DNA from 3 places in the Shewanella sp. SM73 genome. Region 1 is predicted to be linked to each of the others. Evidence: predicted binding sites of a transcription regulator. Region 1 holds the regulator's gene; each other region holds the start of a gene.
The links. The regulator sigma-54, encoded in region 1, starts transcription at its own class of promoters, with help from an activator protein. The targets are predictions, from matches to a motif close to GTTGGCACGNNNNTNGNNT.
Positions count from the first base shown of each region.

Region 2: L5M51_RS12895 (YggN family protein) is a predicted target of sigma-54. The motif match lies at 3,837-3,855, and genes of this name have one in related genera.
Region 3: L5M51_RS15170 (flagellar hook-length control protein FliK) is a predicted target of sigma-54. The motif match lies at 3,357-3,375, and genes of this name have one in related genera.

Region 1 is NZ_JAKKRY010000020.1:13,055-19,589, reverse strand. Features, by position in the region: gene L5M51_RS20525 (KpsF/GutQ family sugar-phosphate isomerase) at 1-5, shown strand, start outside; gene kdsC (3-deoxy-manno-octulosonate-8-phosphatase KdsC) at 5-556, shown strand; gene lptC (LPS export ABC transporter periplasmic protein LptC) at 553-1,113, shown strand; gene lptA (lipopolysaccharide transport periplasmic protein LptA) at 1,100-1,654, shown strand; gene lptB (LPS export ABC transporter ATP-binding protein) at 1,651-2,382, shown strand; gene L5M51_RS20500 (RNA polymerase factor sigma-54) at 2,490-3,968, shown strand; gene hpf (ribosome hibernation promoting factor) at 3,997-4,284, shown strand; gene ptsN (PTS IIA-like nitrogen regulatory protein PtsN) at 4,287-4,730, shown strand; gene rapZ (RNase adapter RapZ) at 4,727-5,581, shown strand; gene L5M51_RS20480 (HPr family phosphocarrier protein) at 5,568-5,843, shown strand; gene mgtE (magnesium transporter) at 6,088-6,535, shown strand, end outside.
Region 2 is NZ_JAKKRY010000008.1:90,495-97,029, reverse strand. Features, by position in the region: gene L5M51_RS12925 (YceI family protein) at 1-63, shown strand, start outside; gene L5M51_RS12920 (oxidative damage protection protein) at 150-428, opposite strand; gene mutY (A/G-specific adenine glycosylase) at 431-1,522, opposite strand; gene trmB (tRNA (guanosine(46)-N7)-methyltransferase TrmB) at 1,723-2,439, shown strand; gene L5M51_RS12905 (YggL family protein) at 2,488-2,814, shown strand; gene glsB (glutaminase B) at 2,814-3,728, shown strand; gene L5M51_RS12895 (YggN family protein) at 3,912-4,733, shown strand; gene L5M51_RS12890 (LysR family transcriptional regulator) at 5,186-6,127, shown strand.
Region 3 is NZ_JAKKRY010000011.1:31,840-38,374, reverse strand. Features, by position in the region: gene fliM (flagellar motor switch protein FliM) at 1-1,021, opposite strand, end outside; gene fliL (flagellar basal body-associated protein FliL) at 1,061-1,588, opposite strand; gene L5M51_RS15170 (flagellar hook-length control protein FliK) at 1,673-3,265, opposite strand; gene fliJ (flagellar export protein FliJ) at 3,507-3,953, opposite strand; gene fliI (flagellar protein export ATPase FliI) at 3,983-5,320, opposite strand; gene fliH (flagellar assembly protein FliH) at 5,289-6,284, opposite strand; gene fliG (flagellar motor switch protein FliG) at 6,271-6,535, opposite strand, start outside.

The sequences.
Region 1 (6,535 bases):
TTTAATGCCACAGCAAGGATTTTACGGCCCAATCAGTGATGATGTGTGGCAACGCGCGCAAAAGATTAAACTGTTGATTTGTGACGTCGATGGGGTGTTTTCCGACGGCCATATTTACTTGAGCAATAGCGGCGAAGAGCTCAAAGCCTTCCATACCCGTGACGGTTATGGCGTGCGCTCACTCCTCACCAGCGGTTTCAACCTCGCCGTGATCACAGGACGTCAATCCAAAATCGTTGAAAACCGTATGACAGCCCTTGGTGTTACCCATATTTACCAAGGCGTAGACAATAAGTTCGAGCCCTATGAAGCATTGCTCGCACTTTATGGTGTCACCCCAGAAGAAGTGGCTTATATCGGTGATGATATTGTCGATCTCCCCGTGATGAATGTCGTCGGTTTAGCGGTCAGTGTTGCTGACGGCCACCCCTATGTACGCCAACACGCCCATTTTGTGACTACGCTCAATGGTGGCCACGGTGCACTGCGTGAACTCACAGATCTGTTACTCCTAAGTCAAAATAAATTCACTTCGGCCCATGGAATGAGTATATGAGTCGTGTGACACTCGCAATTATCGCTTTTTTTGGAACTGCACTAGCGCTTTACTGGCAGGTCCAGAACAAACACAGCGGTGATTCCGATAACAGAGTAAAAGATCAAAATACCCCAGATTTCATCGTTGAAGATCTGCGCAGTGTTGAGTTCAATGAGCAAGGACTAGTGAATAGCCGTGTGACGGCGAAACACATGGAACATTATGATTCAACGAATCAAACTTTCTTTACTCAACCTGTTTATCTTGTTTATCCAGACCAAGGTAAAGCACAATGGCAGCTCAGGGCAGATCAGGGCAAGCTAAACAAGGAAACTGGCAAGGTTGTATTAGAAAATAATGTTATTATCGATGCCATTAGCCCAGAAGAACCGATTCAGACCTTGTCCACCAGTTATCTGGAACTCGATCTCAACACTATGATAATGACCTCTGACCGTACCATTTACGTCACAGGGAAAGATTTTAATATTCAAGGCCAAGGCCTTTATGCCGACCTCAACGCGCAAGAAGTGCAATTGACCAGTCAGGTAGTAGGAACATATGAAGCAAAATAACGTATTACTTGCCAGCCTAATGCTAATTATGAGCATGAGTGCTTTCGCGAAAGTCGGCGACTTAAAGCAAGAAGTCAAAATTAAAGCTGTGAGCCAAACTGCGGATATCAAAAACAACCAGATCATCTTCTTTGGTCCGGTGGAAGTTACCCAAGGCTCAATAAAAATCCAAGCAAATGAACTGCGTGCATTTTCCGCTGAAGGTGAAAATAGCAAAACTTTGGTCGCCACAGGCAACCCTGCTACGTATAGCCAGATATTAGACGATGGCCGTCCTGCATCGGCTAGCGCGAAAGAAATTCGTTACGATATGGCAAGCCGCACCTTAACGCTGAAAGGTATGGCGTCATTAGATCAAGCGGGTAGCCAAGTTACAGGCAATTTAATCCGCTATAACATGATTCAACAGAAATTGATGGCCGAGAGTACTGGCAGTGGTGACGATCGCGTGATCACTATTATTCAGCCTGAAAACTATCAAGATGATGCTAAATCAGACGCTCCGGCGGATAAACCTGTAAAAAAGCAGGACTCTAAATGACCCAAATCACCTTAAGAGCACAAAATCTGGCGAAAAGTTACAAGAGTCGCCAAGTGGTTAAAGACGTCAGTCTGACGGTAAAAACCGGTCAAGTCGTTGGCCTACTCGGTCCAAACGGTGCAGGTAAAACCACGACCTTTTACATGGTTGTCGGGCTAGTGAAGAGCGATAAGGGACATATCTTTATCGACGATGATGATTTAACCGCAGATCCTATGCATCTGCGTGCCCGCAAAGGCATAGGTTACTTACCGCAGGAAGCCAGTATCTTTCGTAAGCTAACTGTTCATGACAACATCATGGCCGTACTGCAAACTCGTAAAGAACTTAAAAACGAAGAACGAGAAGAAGAACTAGAACATCTGCTCGAAGAGTTTCATATCACCCACATCCGTGACAGCCAAGGCATGTCATTGTCGGGTGGCGAACGTCGTCGCGTCGAAATTGCGCGGGCTTTAGCCGCTAATCCTAAGTTCATTTTGCTCGATGAACCGTTTGCCGGCGTCGATCCTATTTCGGTTATCGACATCAAGAAGATTATCGAACAACTCAAAAGTCGCGGCCTTGGCGTACTGATCACAGACCATAATGTCCGCGAGACATTAGATGTATGTGAACATGCTTATATTGTGAGTCACGGAAACCTGATTGCCGAAGGAACTCCAGCAGAGATCTTAGACAATCAGCAAGTTAGGGCTGTGTACTTAGGTGAACAATTCAGGCTATAGTTAATCGAGCGAAGCCAATGGAGGCAATTTATACCGCCATTGGGCTTCACTCAAGATAATAATAAGCGACCTCATCCAACAATAATAACGTAGGGATCAGCGGTAACATGAAAGCGTCACTCCAGCTCAAACTGGGTCAACAGTTAACCATGACGCCACAACTACAACAGGCTATACGTCTGTTGCAACTGTCGTCATTAGAACTGCAGCAAGAGATCCAGCAAGCATTAGATTCTAATCCCCTTCTCGAGCTGGAAGAGGATCAATTCGACGCCACTAAAAACCCTGTAAACCAAACGCTATCCGATACGGATTTCAGTGAATCTAGCACTCTGCCACCAGAAAAAGACAGCTCCACCATAGACACGGCAGAGTCGCTAACCAAAGAATCCATGCCCGATGAGCTCCCCATGGACACCACATGGGATGAAGTGTTTACCGCCTCCCCAAACTCAGGCCCCGGCGGTAGTCGTGAAGACGATATGCCCTTCCAAGGCGAGACCAGTGAAGGGTTGTACGAACACTTAGAATGGCAAAAAAACCTCACGCCGTTTTCTGAAACCGATTTAGCCATTGCCACCGCCATTATTGATGCCATCGACGATCAGGGCTATCTCACCCAAAGCACTGAAGAAATTCTCGAAGCCATGGGCAATCCTGAAGTTGAGCTTGACGAAGTCGAAGCCGTACTCAAGCGTATTCAGCATTTTGATCCCATAGGCGTTGCCGCCCGCGATTTAAGTGAATGCCTGCTGATCCAACTGTCGCATTTCGCCGCTGATACTCCCAACCTAGAAAACGCCCGTATGCTGATCAAAGATCATTTAGATCTGATCGCCGCCCGAGACTTTAGGTTATTGATGCGTAAGACTAAATTAAAAGAAGATGAATTAAGGGATGGTATAGCACTTATCCAAACCCTCAATCCTCGCCCAGGTTTGTTGATCACGCCCAATAATGACGAATACGTTATCCCAGATGTGTCTGTGTCGAAGAAAAATGGCCGCTGGGTTGTTGAGCTTAATCCTGACTGCATGCCCAAAATCAATGTAAATCAACATTATGCTTCTATGGCACGCAGTACCAAAAACCAAGCCGATAGCCAATTTATTCGCGGCCATCTGCAAGAGGCTAAATGGTTTATTAAGAGCCTAGAAAGCCGTAACGATACTTTGCTTAAAGTTGCTAATTGCATAGTGCAATATCAGCAAGGTTTCTTTGAGTACGGTGAAGAAGCCATGAAGCCTATGGTGCTTAACGATATTGCCGAAGCGGTAGAAATGCATGAGTCCACCATCTCACGGGTCACAACTCAAAAATACATGCATACCCCTAAGGGACTTTTTGAACTAAAATACTTCTTCTCTAGCCACGTCGGTACTGACGATGGTGGTGAGTGCTCATCCACAGCAATCAGAGCCTTTATAAAGAAACTGGTGGCAGCGGAAAACCAGAAAAAACCATTAAGCGATAGTAAGATGGCACAACTTCTGGCAGAACAAGGGATCAACGTAGCCCGCAGAACCATTGCGAAGTACCGAGAGGCTATGCTTATTCCACCTTCTAATCAGCGTAAAAGTTTATAACCTACAGTGGATATCGGAGGACGTTTCTATGCAAATAAACCTAAGTGGACACCATGTCGAAATTACCGAATCGTTACGTGCATATGTAGAAGAAAAGTTTTCAAAACTTGAACGCCATTTCGAACAGATCAATAATGTGCACGTTGTGCTCAATGTTGAGAAAATGCAACAGATTGCCGAAGCGAGAATAAACCTCATAGGTGGTGAAGTTTTTGCTACTTCAGAGCATGCTGACATGTATGCCGCTATAGACGCCCTGATTGACAAGCTTGACCGTCAGGTTATTAAACACAAAGAGAAGTTAACAAAACACTAATAATGGAACTTTGTACCATACTGCGGCCGGAGTGCACTACCTGCGCCACTCCGGGCAGCAAGAAAAAGGTACTGGAACTCATCAGCGACTTAGTCGCTGCCCAGTACCCGACCCTCTCATCTCAAGAGATATTCGAAAGCCTAGTGGCGCGCGAAAAGATGGGGAGCACAGGTATAGGTAACGGCATCGCCATTCCACATGGTCGACTAGCCGATATAGATCAGCCCATTGCCATACTAATTAAGTGTGAAGAGCCGATAGCATTTGATGCTATCGATAAGCAACCTGTTGATATTTTATTTGCACTACTGGTGCCTGCAGACCAATGTCAGCAGCACTTAAGTACCTTGTCTTGCATGGCCGAAAAGCTGAGCGACAAGCAAATATTAAAGCAATTACGCAAGACGCATGATGAAACGGAACTCTATCAGGTAATCACTGGATGAAACTGGTCATAGTGTCGGGCCGCTCAGGCTCAGGCAAATCTGTCGCCCTTAGGGTACTCGAAGATCTCGGCTATTATTGTGTCGATAACCTTCCCTTGCCATTGATTGGCAGTTTGCTTGAGCAACTCAAAGGCAGTAACGATCTCGTCGCCATCAGTGTCGACGTGCGTAACATGCCTGAGCAGGATAAGGTCTTAGTAAAACAACTCGCTAGCCTACCTCCAGATACTGAGTTAACGAGCTTCTTCCTTAACTCCAGCGATAAAATTCTGCTCAAGCGTTACAGCGAAACCCGCCGTTTGCATCCTTTGTCGAAGAGCCGAGTGTCTTTGCAAGAAGCGATAAAGCTGGAGGGGAAACTGCTCGAGCCTATGTCAAAACTGGTCGATCACTACATAGATACGTCGAATCTGAATATCTATGATTTAAGCGACCAAGTCAGACAAATTCTCCTTGGTAGTGTCGATAAAGAACTCGTGATCAACTTCGAGTCCTTTGGCTTTAAGCACGGAATGCCCACCGAAGCAGACTTTATGTTCGATGTACGCTTTCTGCCCAATCCCCACTGGGAGTTGGCGCTGCGGCCATTGACTGGCTTGGATGAACCCGTAGCTGAGTTCTTAAATCGCCAACCACTGGTCAATAAGTTCATCTGGCAAATCGAAAATTTACTGGAGACTTGGCTGCCGCACCTCGAGCGTAACAATCGCAGTTATTTAACTGTGGCCATTGGCTGCACAGGTGGACAGCACAGATCGGTTTACGTCGCAGAGCAATTGGCCAAACGCTTTAGTAACGGTAAACATAAAGTGTATGCCCGTCATCGAGAGCTCAATAATGCCAAAGCTTGAACGTCAGATAACTATCTGTAATAAGCTCGGTTTACATGCCCGTGCCGCCACTAAGTTGGTGGTACTGGCTTCCGAGTTTGATGCGACCATCACCTTAATCCAAGGCGATAAACAAGCATCGGCCGCCAGTGTACTTGGCTTACTGATGCTTGAAACTGGTATGGGTAAAACCATTAAGCTTATCGCCGAAGGCCCAGATGCAGAGCCGGCTCTCGATGCCATTTGTGCCTTAATCGACGCTAAGTTTGACGAAGCCTGTTAGTTTCACTTCACACTAAGCACTTCATCGTTAGTTTCACTTCATGTCTAGTTTAAAAAACTTGCCATTCAGACATGGCAAAACATTTGTCGCTCGACGATACAAGCTACTGGCGATTACACTAGCGGTCATTGCGCTGGCCTTACCTTAGCCGCCTTAATCTGTGTCATCGACTGACGCTTAGTCACCGCTAAATCCTAGCCCAACACCAAGATCTCAAACCAATTTGCCGCACAATGGAGGACAAATGCCCGTAGATAATGTAGAAAACGATCACACCGGACATAGTCTTGACCAGTTAAACCAAGCGCTTAGCAGCGGCATGTTCGTACACGTGCGCAATATGCTGCAAAAAATGGCCGCCTCAGATATCGCGCTGATCTTAGAATCATCACCGCCAAGTGCCAGACAAGTACTGTGGCAGCTCATCGATCAGGAACAAATAGGCGACATACTCGATGAGTTGAGTGAAGAACTCAAAGACCCACTGATCCGCAGCATGAGCCCTGAGCGAGTCGCGAAAGCGACAGCAAGCATGGACACCGACGATCTCGCCTATATTCTGCGAAGTCTTCCCGACGCCGTTTACAAACAAGTGTTGCAGTCGATGACGGAGCAAAATCGCCTGAGGGTAGAACAAGCCCTATCTTATCCAGATGAGACCGCCGGCAGCTTGATGAACACAGATACTGTCA
Region 2 (6,535 bases), on a different contig from region 1:
GATTTAGGTCCAGCATCTAGCCATGTTGAGTTAGATCTAGTGGTTGAAGGCGTGCGTAAGTAACTCTTTATTCTGCCATTAGATAAACAAAAAGCGCCGAAAGGCGCTTTTTTGTAAGCTTTATACTTAGGGCCGACTAACGACCAGAATTAATCTTGGTCTTTTTCTGGTACAAAACCTTCAATTTCAACATCTTTACCTTCAAATAGGAAAGAGGTCATTTGTTCTTCAAGAAATTTACGATCATCAACATTCATCATGTTGAGTTTTTTCTCGTTGATCAGCATGGTTTGCTTTTTTTGCCATAGGCCCCAAGCTTCTTTGCTGATGTTATCAAAAATGCGCTTACCTAAATCACCTGGATACAGTTGAAAGTCTAGGCCGTCGGCTTTTTTATTTAAATATACGCAATTGACTGTACGCGCCATGATTATTCCTTACTGACTGCGGATTGAACGAGTGATCCCAAATTGGCTAGCACGCGCTCGGTGGCGGCGGCGAGTCCCACTTTGGAAGGATGACTTATGTTATACCAGAGAGACTGGTTTTGTTCCATGACAGCGCCCACGCTCTCTTTATTGCCGAGGGCTTTATCTAGATTAAGCATCATGGGCTGAATATCTAAATGAAAGTGGCTAAATGTGTGCCTAAAGCCAGTTAACCATTCGAGTTGCTGCGCATCAAACCCTTGCTCTTCAAGATGAGTTTCAAGGGCGGCTTGGGTAGCGAATTCAGGGAAACACCAGAGTCCGCCCCAAATTCCCGCTGGCGGACGTTTAGCTAAAAAGACTTGGTTGTCTTGCATCACCACTAACATCCACGCCGCTTTGGTTGGTATGGTTTTTTTAGGTTTTTTGCCAGGGAAATCGGTTTGTCTGCCAATCAGTTGAGCTTTGCAATCAATCGCTACAGGGCAAGCGGCACAGTTAGGTTTGCTACGAGTGCAAATACTGGCGCCGATATCCATCATGGCTTGATTATATTTCTGAATATCTTGCTGCGGTGTGAAGGCATCCGTCAGTTGCCAAAGTTGCTCTTCAACCGTCTTTTGCCCTGGCCAACCTGCGATTGCCCCATGTCTTGCTAATACACGTTTTACGTTGCCATCGAGAATGAGGTGATGTTGCCCAAGTGACAATGACAATACTGCGCCTGCCGTCGAGCGGCCGATGCCAGGTAGGGCGAGCACTTGTTCAAAATGTGTTGGAAATAATCCCTGATAATCATCGCGGATTATTTTGGCTGCTTTATGCAGATTACGCGCCCTAGCGTAATAGCCAAGACCGGTCCAATGATGTAATACCTCATCGTCTGGCGTGTTAGCAAGTGCTAACACATCGGGGAAACGCGCCATAAATTTAAGATAATAGGGAATAACAGTCGCAACCTGAGTTTGTTGCAGCATAATTTCAGAAACCCATACGCGATATGGGGTTTTATCTTGCTGCCAAGGGAGGGTTTTACGACCGTGATTGTCGTACCAAGAGACGATACGTGTAGCGAAGGAGGCTGTAGATTTCATCGGCGCAGTGTAGCGGCAGTTATCTTCTTAGACAAGCGTCAAAGATAAGTTGGCAAGGGATCTAAAGCTAAAAATCGCTGCTAAATTCGCACTCTTAAATAATCTTGGTATACTTTCGCCCCATTAGTGCTTGCACTGTATGTTGAACTTTGGATAATGCCCTTCTTTTATGATGGTGTTGTCCACTAGACGAGGCAAAAATGAGCGAAGTCACTACCGCTGAATTTAATGAAGAAGGCAAGTATCTGCGCAAGATCAGAAGCTTTGTCCTGAGAGAAGGTCGCTTAACCAAAGGCCAAGCACACGCTATTGAAAGCCAGTGGCCAACAATGGGTTTAGATTACAGCCCAGTGCCATTGGTACTAAGCGACGTTTTTGGTCGTGAAGCTGATACTGTGCTGGAAATAGGCTTTGGCATGGGCGCCTCTTTAGTACAAATGGCTAAAGATGCACCAGAGCAAAATTTCATTGGTATTGAAGTACATAAACCGGGTGTAGGCTCTTGCCTCAGTGATGCCGCCATTGCTGGTGTGACTAATTTACGTGTGTATCATCACGATGCCATGGAAGTATTAGAACATGCGATTGCTGACGGTTCATTAGCCCGAGTGCAATTGTTCTTCCCAGATCCTTGGCATAAAAAACGTCACCATAAACGCCGCATCGTACAAGCTGAATTTGCCGAACTTATTCGTCGCAAGCTAAAAATTGGCGGTGTGTTCCATATGGCCACTGACTGGGAAGAGTACAGCGAGCATATGTTAGAGGTGATGCAAGCCGCACTGGGTTATCAAAACCAGTCGGCCGATGGTAGTGTTGTGCCGCGTCCTGATCATCGTCCATTGACAAAGTTTGAAGCCCGCGGCCATAGACTGGGTCACGGTGTATGGGATCTGATGTTTGAGCGTATCGCTTAATCACGAACTCAATTTTAGCTAATTTTAAACACAAAAGGGAAAATCACTATGGCAACTAATCGTAGCCGTCGTTTACGTAAGAAAATGCGCGTTGATGAATTCCAAGAGTTAGGTTTCGATATGGCTTGGACTTTTGATGCATCAGTATCTGAAGCCGATATCGATGCAACTGTAGATAAATTCATCGATGAAGTGATCGAAACCCGTAAATTAGGTTTCCATGGCGGCGGCCACATCGAATGGGAAGGCATTATCGCCACCCAAACGATTGGTAAATGTACCGAAGAAGATATTGCTGCAGTTAAGGCATTCTGGGCGACCCAAAAAGTATCTCAGGTTGAAGTTAGCGAACTGTACGACATTTGGTGGGGTTAATGCCCGAGTTGGCATTACTTGAGGAAGTGGTCGAGAAAGTTCGACCCTTGCTCGGCCAAGGAAGGGTTGCAAATTATATCCCCGCACTGGCCAGCGTTGATGCTGGCAAATTAGGTATTGCCGTCACGACTGTTGACGGTGAAACTTTAGGTGCGGGCGATTACCTTGAGCCGTTTTCGATTCAAAGTATCTCCAAAGTTTTCAGCTTAACCTTAGCGTTAACTTTATATGAAGAAGCCGAAATCTGGAGCCGTGTTGGCAAAGAACCTTCGGGCCATTCATTCAACTCTTTAGTACAAGTCGAGTTAGAACGTGGCAAGCCACGCAACCCATTTATCAATGCTGGCGCGTTAGTGATTGCTGACTTATTGCAGAGTCGTTTAGGTGCACCTAAACACAGAATGCTTGAGTTAGTCAGGCAACTAAGCCAAAACGATAAAGTGTGTTTCGATAAACAAGTAGCAGATTCAGAATATCAGCATAGTGCGCGCAATGCGGCTATCGCTTATTTGATGAAGTCCTTTGGTAATTTTCAAGGCGATGTTGATACTGTGCTGCGCACCTATTTTCATTATTGCGCCTTGAAGATGAATTGTGCTGACTTGTCTAAGGCCATGTTGTATTTGGCTAATCGCGGCAAAAGTATCACAGGGTCTGAGCTTATCTCTCAAGTGCAAACTCGACAACTTAACGCTCTGTTGGCAACCTCGGGCTTATACGATGGTGCGGGTGAGTTTGCTTATCGTGTTGGTATGCCAGGTAAAAGTGGCGTCGGCGGAGGTATTATTGCCGTGATCCCTGGAGAACTGTCGATTTGTGTATGGTCGCCAGAACTCGATAATAATGGCAACTCACTTGCGGGCACAGCCATGCTTGAGCATCTAAGTCAGCGTCTCGGTCGTTCTATTTTCTAGTCTTATCTCTCGTTTTTTATTAGCACTATCAGACTAAATGTTAGCGAATTTCGCTAATGGCCTTTTAGTGCTTAATTTCAAAATCCAACATAATCATATTGTTATAAAGTTGGCACGTCTCCTGCTATAAGCTATTCAGTAGTTTAGGTTTATCGAATTATTCAGATTAAAGGACGAACAAAAATGAAATTAAATAAGTTATTAACTGGATTTGCATTATCTGGCGTGATTTTAGGAACATCTAGCGTACAGCTGGCGCAAGCACAAACAGAGCCAAAAATAGATGAACGCTGTGAAGTCGCCTTAAATTATGACGTTATGGTTGAGCCTAAAAAATTAGTCATGAGCGAGAAGGGCACAGAAAAGTATCGCATCGAAGTTGACAAGTTATTTGTGGAAGGTAAGCAAGTTAACTTAACCGACAAGCAGAAAAAATTGGTTACTCAATATGCCGATGAAGTTTCGACTCAAGTGCCAGAAGTGATTGAACTGGTGAATGAGGCAGTATCTCTTGCTTCCAAAGCGGTTGGTATGGCCTTAACACCTTTAATGGGTGATGCCGCTGGTGCAAAATTTGATGAAATGATGGCTGGCGTTCAAAAACGGGTTGATTCAGTGGCTTATAAGAATGGTGATAGCTTCTATTTAGGGGCGACTGAAGACTCGATGCAAAGTACATTTAACGATGAATTCGAGCAGGAAATGGAACAAATTGTCCAGAATTCAATTGGCGCAATTATGATGAACTTAGGTGGCCAAATCATGTCTGGTGGCGGTGAGAATTTTGAAGCCAAGATGGATGCCTTCTCCAAAAAAATGGACAATTTAGGCCAAGATATTGAGCAACAAGTTGAGAGCCAATCTAAGGGATTAGAAGCTAAGGCTGACCGTTTGTGCGACCGATTTGAAAATCTGTTAGTGCTTGAAAATCAATTGCGCCAAGAAGTGCCTGAACTAGCACCTTATGTGTTGACACAAAACTCAACCAAGGAACCGCGTGAATAGTTCTTGCAAATAGTTCTTGTAAATATCTCTTGCGAATCGCCCTTAGTTTTAACTGCAATAACTTCTATCTCCTTGTGCATGAGTCAAACTTGAATGCTACGCCCCTAGTCAATTTATCGACTAGGGGCTTTTTTATTGGCTACGGTTTAATCGTGGCGACAACCCTTATGGCTAAGTTGATGTGGCTTATAGGCTAGGCTTGCAGCGATTTAGTTCGGAATGTTACAGTCTAGAGACGAATATTTGGTATACTCTTAAAATATAATTAAAAGCTGGCATATCAGTCAGATATAACCCCCTACTTTAGTGGACTTTTTCGGTCTAAATCTCTGCGTTATATGATTTTAATGCGAGATATCAATGCTATGGTTATTTTTAAGCGATGATTACGCTAACCATAGCTGCTCACCGAAAGTTAATATCATTGTCGTAAACAGCTTAAGGCGACTTCCATGTTAGAACTGTTAGAACCTATTGCGATTTTTACTCATGTGGCCAGAGCAGGTAGTTTTAGTGCCGCCGCAAGAAGGCTTGGGATCTCTAAGTCTAAGGTCAGTACACAAGTCGCCGATCTTGAACATAGACTTGGTGTTCAATTAATTCAACGTACCACCCGCAGCTTAAGTCTGACTGAAGCAGGGCATTTGCTGTATCTGCAAGGTGAAGAACTGCTGCGTGACGCTGAACAAGCGATAGCCAGCGTGCATAACTTAAATGATGCGACCCGCGGCGTGCTCAAGGTGGGGATTTCCCAATCCTTTGGGGTGATGCATATCATTCCTGCGTTGCCATCTTTTATGGCAAAACACCCTGAGCTTGAGCTACAAGTGAGCTTACTGGACCATAAAGTGGATGTCGTGAGCGAAGGCTTAGACTTACTGTTAACTATGTCTGAGCAATTACCGCTTGGCATGGTTGCTAGACCTCTGATGAAGTGCCAATTCCTGTTAGTTGCTTCGCCTGGCTATATTGCTCAACATGGCGAGCCAACTCGACCTGAGCAGCTAGTTGACCACAACTGTTTGGTCTATCAAGGAGAGTGGCACGAGCACAGCATGTGGCAATTTAAGAAGGGTGATGACTACTGTGAAATTGGCGTATCGGGTAATTTCAGGGTGGATAATGCGCCTGCATTAAAATCTGCTGCAATCAGTGGTCTTGGGGTTGTGTATCTTGCGAGTTATCTGATGGAAGATGAGATTGCCAAGGGGACATTAGTGCCTTTACTGAAGGATTGGCAATTGACCCACCATCTGCCATTGCAGGCGGTTTATCCCCGTCGTAAGCACTTAGCACCTAAGGTCAGTTCTTTTATCGAATTCATCAAAGATCACATAGGAACGCCGCCGTATTGGGATGCACCCTATGTCGAATTATTCAGTAAACGTCAGTAAAATAGGAAACATTGTTCTCAAAAGCAGTCTTATGTGATTTCAAATTAACCAAGCACTTTTATGGCTATTTAAAATCAATACTTTAGGTTGAGTTGGTGAGTACATTTGCTGATGGTTTTTTAGGGTGTTCTAAAGCACTTTTTTATAACATCCTTGAACTCTGTTCTTAATTGAATACAATGGTAACAGTTGATTCGGAATGACCTGAGTCCTATGCGTTTATTGGAAATGACCCCTTTCAATTTTTGTGTACAGGTCGGCATTAATGCAGTTTTGGATCACAGCCAACAGAAGTTTGAGAACTAAAACAATGTTGGCTCTTTAAACCATCATCCTAGTTTTTGGTTTACCTCAGCCTTATCGCTGAGGTAATTTTTTATTGATGGTTTGTGCAGCCTTGGGCAAGCG
Region 3 (6,535 bases), on a different contig from region 1:
CTGATATATCACGAGATTTACCCTTACGCGTCACCAATTGCAGCTCAGATTTAACTGTCTCTGGCCGAGGGATTTTCTCACATATTTTAAGCGCTAGGTTATCTCTAGAACGGCCCATTTTACAACGATATGTCGGTAAATCCTCGATTTTCATCATGATAAACTCGGGTAACTCAATCGGAATAATATCGCCCGCTTTAAAATTCATGACCTCTTTGAGCGTTAATTCATGTTCAACAATATTGGCATCGAACCCGACCTTCACATCCATGATTTCATCGTGCAATGCCTGTGACCAACGCATATCAGTATCTTGCTTGTCACTTTGCACACCCGCATCGAGTAACTCTCGGATAGGTTCAATCATGGAGTAAGGCATAGTGATATGAAAATCACCACCACCTCCATCGACTTCAATATGGAATGAATTAATCACCACAACTTCGGTAGGACTAACAATGTTCGCCATGGCAGGATTGACTTCAGAGTCCAAATAATCAAACTCAACATCCATTACGGGCGCCCAAGCATCTTTATAATCTTCAAATATAATCTTAAGCAGTAACTGTACGATTCGTCTTTCTGTCGGCGTAAATTCTCGCCCTTCAATCTTGGCATGGAAACGCCCATCGCCACCAAAGAAGTTATCCACTAGGATAAATACCAGTCGCGCTTCCATGGTGATCAATGCTGTGCCTTTGAGTGGGCTAAAACGCACCATATTCAAGCTAGTTGGAACAAAAAGCGTATGTACGTACTCACCAAACTTGAGCATCTGTACACCGTTGATCGACACTTCGGCCGCTCGGCGCATCATATTAAACATGCTGATGCGCAAATGGCGCGCAAAACGCTCATTCACGATTTCCAGCGTCGGCATACGCCCACGAACTATTCGATCTTGGGAAGAGAAATCGTAGGAACGGGCATCTTCTCCAACAGCGTCAATTTCGTCATCATCGACGTCATCAACCCCGTGCAATAGCGCATCAATTTCGTCTTGGCTTAATAAATCACTCACTATATTGCCTTCGCCTCTTTTGGTGCTGAAGTTAAAGGGTTATTGCATTACAAAACCGGTAAATAGTACTTTCTCGACAACTTTACGCCCAGTTACTGACTGTAGAGTATTTTGCACACTCAGAAGTGCTAACTGCCGTAACTCATCTTTCCCCGCTTGCGTGCTGAGCTTTTGCACATCTGCACCACTAAAGGTCGTTAAAAGCGCATCTTCAATCAGCGGAATATGTTTTTGTGTTAGCACATCATCATCGGTACCACGCACCATAAGCTGCACTTTAATCTCAACTAAACGAGCCCTATCAGGCCCAGGTAAGTTGAATAAGAAAGGACGCGGCATAGGTACGTATGATGCGGTAGCCACTTCTCCTGATGTTGGGACTTCAGCCTGAACAGCACTATCTGCTGCTACGGCGGGAACCTCTTCGGTACTGCTTCCCATAAAGAACCAGACACCGCCACCGATTAACAGCGCGACTAAAACGCCTACACCAGCAAAAATAAATAGTTTCTTCTTACTCTTAGGCTCTTCAGTACTTTCAAGTTCTAACGATTCTTCCTTAGCCATCACTATTCTCTTTAATTTAGGCGGAAACTCATTACAGTTTTATTTGAAACGTAATTATGTCAGTCATTGCTATAGGTTACCTGCTTAAGCGTAATAATCTATACCTGAAGTTACACTAATCGCTTGATTTAAACCTAAATGTAACTCTTCTGCCGAGATTTCATCCATATCAGCCGCATTTGAACTGCTGCCATCACCGAAACTACCTTCCCGACGCTCACCTTGATCGCCTTGAGAAACATGGCTGTCAGCCAACTGCATCCCTTGCTCTTGCAATAACTCACGTAATCTTGGCATAGCTTGTTCAACCAGATCACGCGTTTGCGGCTGAGTAACATGGAACTGTACTTGGGTTTGGTCGCCATGCACTTGGATCTTTACCAACATATGCCCAAGCTCAGGGGGATCGAGCCGGATTTCTGCATGTTGGATGCCTTGACTCACCATAGTAATCAATTGCTGCTTCATCACAGGTGAAAATCGTTGGATCATCTCCTGCATTTGGTTTTGCTGTTCTACTCCTTGACGCAATGACAGCTGAACTTGCATGGTTTCTTGGCGATTTAATTGTGACATCGAGAGTGTCTGTATGGATGATGTCGACTTAAGTTCTGAGAAAGTATTACTATCATCCATAAAACTTTCGTCTCTGGGAATATCCATTGCAACCGTCAATTTAGCATCTTTCAGTAATAGGTTAGCAGCCAAATCGGAATTGGGACTCCCATCAAGATCACTTTCTGTTACAGATGTTGTATCTAATGGTTCAGATGAAATTGAAGAGCCTAAGGTATTCAGGTCGAAAGTATTTCCCGAGGTAGCGATATTACCCGTATTGGGACTATTCACTGTCGAGCTGCTAGTCGTTGCTTTTGCCGCAGTGTTGGTTGCCGACTTTATCGTTGCACTGTTCGCTAAGCCCGCTTGATTAATCACAGCATTAAGTGTGACATCATTCTCAACTAAAGACTCATCTATGCTCACCCCGACTTCAGTGGCAGAGACAAGCTCAGTGTCTTCTAAAGGTAATTCTGAAGCGTCATCGGTCAAATTTGGATCAATCACAGCATCACTATCCGCTGACGCTTCAAGTATATTTGGGTCTATGGGAAGAATATGTACGAGTGACTTATCAGTCAAAGAAGATGGTTTCACGTCATCTGCGATTGAAATTGCTGCCATATCTGGGCTAGTAGAAACTAACTTTTGTAATTCAGCAGAAAAACCCGCTTCATCGGCATCTATATCTGATGCCAGTTCAATCTCAGCAGAAACAGTAGATGCCAATGCTGAGCCGGTTAATAAAGCTGATGAAGTATCAATATTTTCTTCACCAGTTATATCTTCTTCAGCATTTAAAAATGCTAGCGGCAAACTATCTCCATCTGATGCCGTTTTCTTCATATCATTTGCCATGCTAATTTGGGCAAAAATGAGATTCACGTCGGCGTCATCAGTTGATATATCGTCATCTTTTACTTTATCAGCAGAGGTAACCTGCACATCATCAGTGTTAGCAATGGTTTTTTTAGACGCAGAAATAGAAAATGAGCTAGCGGTGACTGACGCAAGTGTAGATGAAAAGTCTTCATTATTAGACTCTTGGGAAGATGTCTTAGCGGAATTGGCCGCAGAGTTGCCTGTTTTACTTAACAGGATATTGGTCATTTGTTGCATAAGTGCTCCCAAACATCACCCAGCAAAAAAAGAAATGGCTAGGTAGAAACGTCAATTAAACACTGCGGTTGCAGGGTCATGGACTAAATCAAAGCAAATAAGATGCCAAAACATCAGATTTTACGACAGCATATCGAAAAGAATTAACACTGAGAGGTGCCGAATTGATGCTTATGCCATCAATACAAAAAAACTAAAGAGCCTATCCGGCTAGCGAGCAGTAAAGATGCCTATCATTTCACTAACGTTGATGACGGCGATAAAATTGCTGGGAAGCAAATTCATCGGTCATTTTTTGCTCCCTTTTTTGTTCAACCACTTGACGCTTCTTCTCTTTACTGGCTAAGAGTAATTCTACTGCCTTACGTTTTTTTTGCTTTTCCAACCAATGTTGTTGTCGATATTCTTTTTGCTTTTCACCGTCGGCTACGACGCGATTTTGCTGGATAATTGCGTCATCGATCTGACGAATAAAACGGTGAAACTGGTGATAGTGACTAGCACTGATGGCTTGACCTTGCTGGGATTGCATTTGCTTCATGTATTCTAAGCGATAGTTATTCAGAGCACTGAGTTGATTCAACCGTTTTTGACACTCTAACTGCGCCGATTTTAACAATAAAGCCGCTTGTTCTTCGGCATCATTGGCAAGCTTTAACACTAACAACAAGGGATCGGCGTTAGCCATACTAGACCTCGATTAATTCGATGACGCCATTATTTGCACTGTGCAGCAAGTTGCCCAAGCATGACTTGGCTATCGGCAAAGCTAAATGCATCACGCATGGTTTGTCGCAAAAAAGCATTCATTGCTGGCTGCAGTCGTATCGCATTATCAATGCGAGGATCGCTTCCTTGGGCATAGGCCCCAATAGAAATCAAATCTCGATTTTGCTGATACAAAGAATAGGTTTGTTTCACGCGGCGCATAGCCTCCAAATGTTCATTGGAAATCACCATAGGCGCGACTCGGCTAATAGAAGCTTCAATATCAATTGCAGGATAGTGCCCCGAATCCGCAAGCGAACGTGACAAGACAATGTGACCATCGAGGATCGCCCGCGAAGCATCGGCAATGGGATCCTGTTGATCGTCTCCTTCCGTCAACACAGTATAAAATGCCGTAATTGAACCTTGTCCAGGGCCACCGTTTCCGGCGCGCTCAACTAAACGTGGCAATTTTGCAAACACAGAGGGCGGATAACCTTTAGTCGCAGGCGGTTCACCCACAGCCAAAGCAATTTCCCGCTGCGCTTGGGCGTAGCGCGTTAAACTGTCCATAAGCAATAAAACGTTATAGCCTAAATCGCGGAAATATTCGGCAATACGAGTAGAGGTTTCACAGGCGCGAAGGCGCATCAGAGGCGATGTATCCGCAGGCGCAGCAACAACGACTGAACGCGCTCGACCTTTCTCACCAAGAATTTCCTCAATAAACTCTTTCACTTCCCGGCCACGCTCACCCACTAGCCCAACCACAATAATGTCGGCGGTAGTACCGCGAGTCATCATACCTAAGAGTACACTCTTACCGACACCTGAGCCCGCAAACAAGCCCATACGTTGGCCTTTGCCCACGGTCAGCATAGCGTTGATAGCGCGAACGCCAACGTCCAGCGGTTCAGTAATAGCACGGCGAGATAAAGGATTAATGGCAGCGCTATGTCTTGGCGCTTGTTGGTCCGTTTGCAACGCGCCTAAACCATCTAAAGGCACGCCGTTACCATCGAGTACGCGTCCTAGCAGGGATAAACCAACATTGAGTCCAGTTTGTTCCCCCAAAGGCACAACCCGCGCACCAGGCAATACACCACGCAATTCTTCAATGGGCATTAAATATAATAGTTCGCCATCAAACCCGACCACCTCGGCTATTAACTCGCCCGCCATGGTTTCGATCGAACATAAACTGCCCACAGGCGCACGGCAACCGCTTGCTTCTAAGGTTAAGCCGACAACACGCACCAGTTGACCACTGGCCACAGCGCGAAATGGCGGCACCTTACCCTGATGATGATTAAGCCTATTCAGCAGTTGATGTTGGCGATTTTGCATCTGATTCTGCCTCTAATTGCTCACCTGTGTTTGAGGCAAATTGTATATCCTCAGCATGTTGAGAAACCGTATCGACAACCTGATCATCAAGCTCTGATCCCACAGCCTCAGAAGCAGCAATGTGTTTTGCGGTATCTTCAACCTCTATCGCCTCTTGCAGTTGACGCTGCTTGTCACTTAAGTGAGCATGTTGGTTCCGTAAGGACTCAAATACAGCATCGATACGCGATGCGAGGGTCAAATCCACTAAAGAACGATGACTACTGAGAATACAGTCACCTGGACTTAAGGAAGGGTCAACTTCAAGTTCCCACTTACTGCGGGTCAATTGAGCGCTGGAATAAAGTTGTTCGACTAAAATAACATCGTCAGGATGCAAGCGGATTGTGACCGTTTGTTCTTTTATCGGCAGCGATTCTATACCTAAGCGCAATGCCGAAAGCACTTGTTCTGGATGAGTTTTTAATTCGTGGCCAATGACAGATTTCGCTAATGTCATACTCAGGTTTAGTAGCGAGAGTTCAATATCGCCATCGAGCAATTGCAATGGTTTTTCAAATTGGGCTAATAAGGTTTCAAAACGCGAGAGCAATATTTTTGCTTGGGCTAAACCGGTTTCTAATCCTTGCTCATGCCCTTGGGAGAACCCTTCAGTATGGCCCTGCTCTAACCCTTCTAAACGCCCTTTTTCTAGCCCTTGCTCATACCCTTGCTGCTTACCTTCGCTAAAGCCTTCTTCTTCGGCTTGGGCGCGAATGTCTTCAATCTCAGCAATAGTCGGTGGAGAAACACTTTCCACTGTAGTCGACTTAGCGGCTTGATGATTTGAATGGCCGAACAGATTTGAGATAGAGTCATCATCGGCTTCAGTCACATCTGGCAGCGCCCAGTGACTAAATTCGACATCTCCTTCGCTCAAGACCTTATTCAACAATTTATTGTCGCTCGGATTAGAGGAACTCATCGCCACCACCGCCGCCTAACATGATTTCGCCGCTGTCACTTAAGCGACGAGCAATAGACAGGATTTCTTTTTGGGCGACTTCCACTTCACTGATGCGAATTGGGCCCATGGCTTCAAGATCATCACGCAATAATTCAGCGGCACGTTTTGACATGTTACCCAAGATTTTTTCTTTCAGCTGATCATCTGTACCTTTGAGCGCCTTCATCAGTACATCTTGCTGCACTTCACGCAACAGGGCTTGAATACCG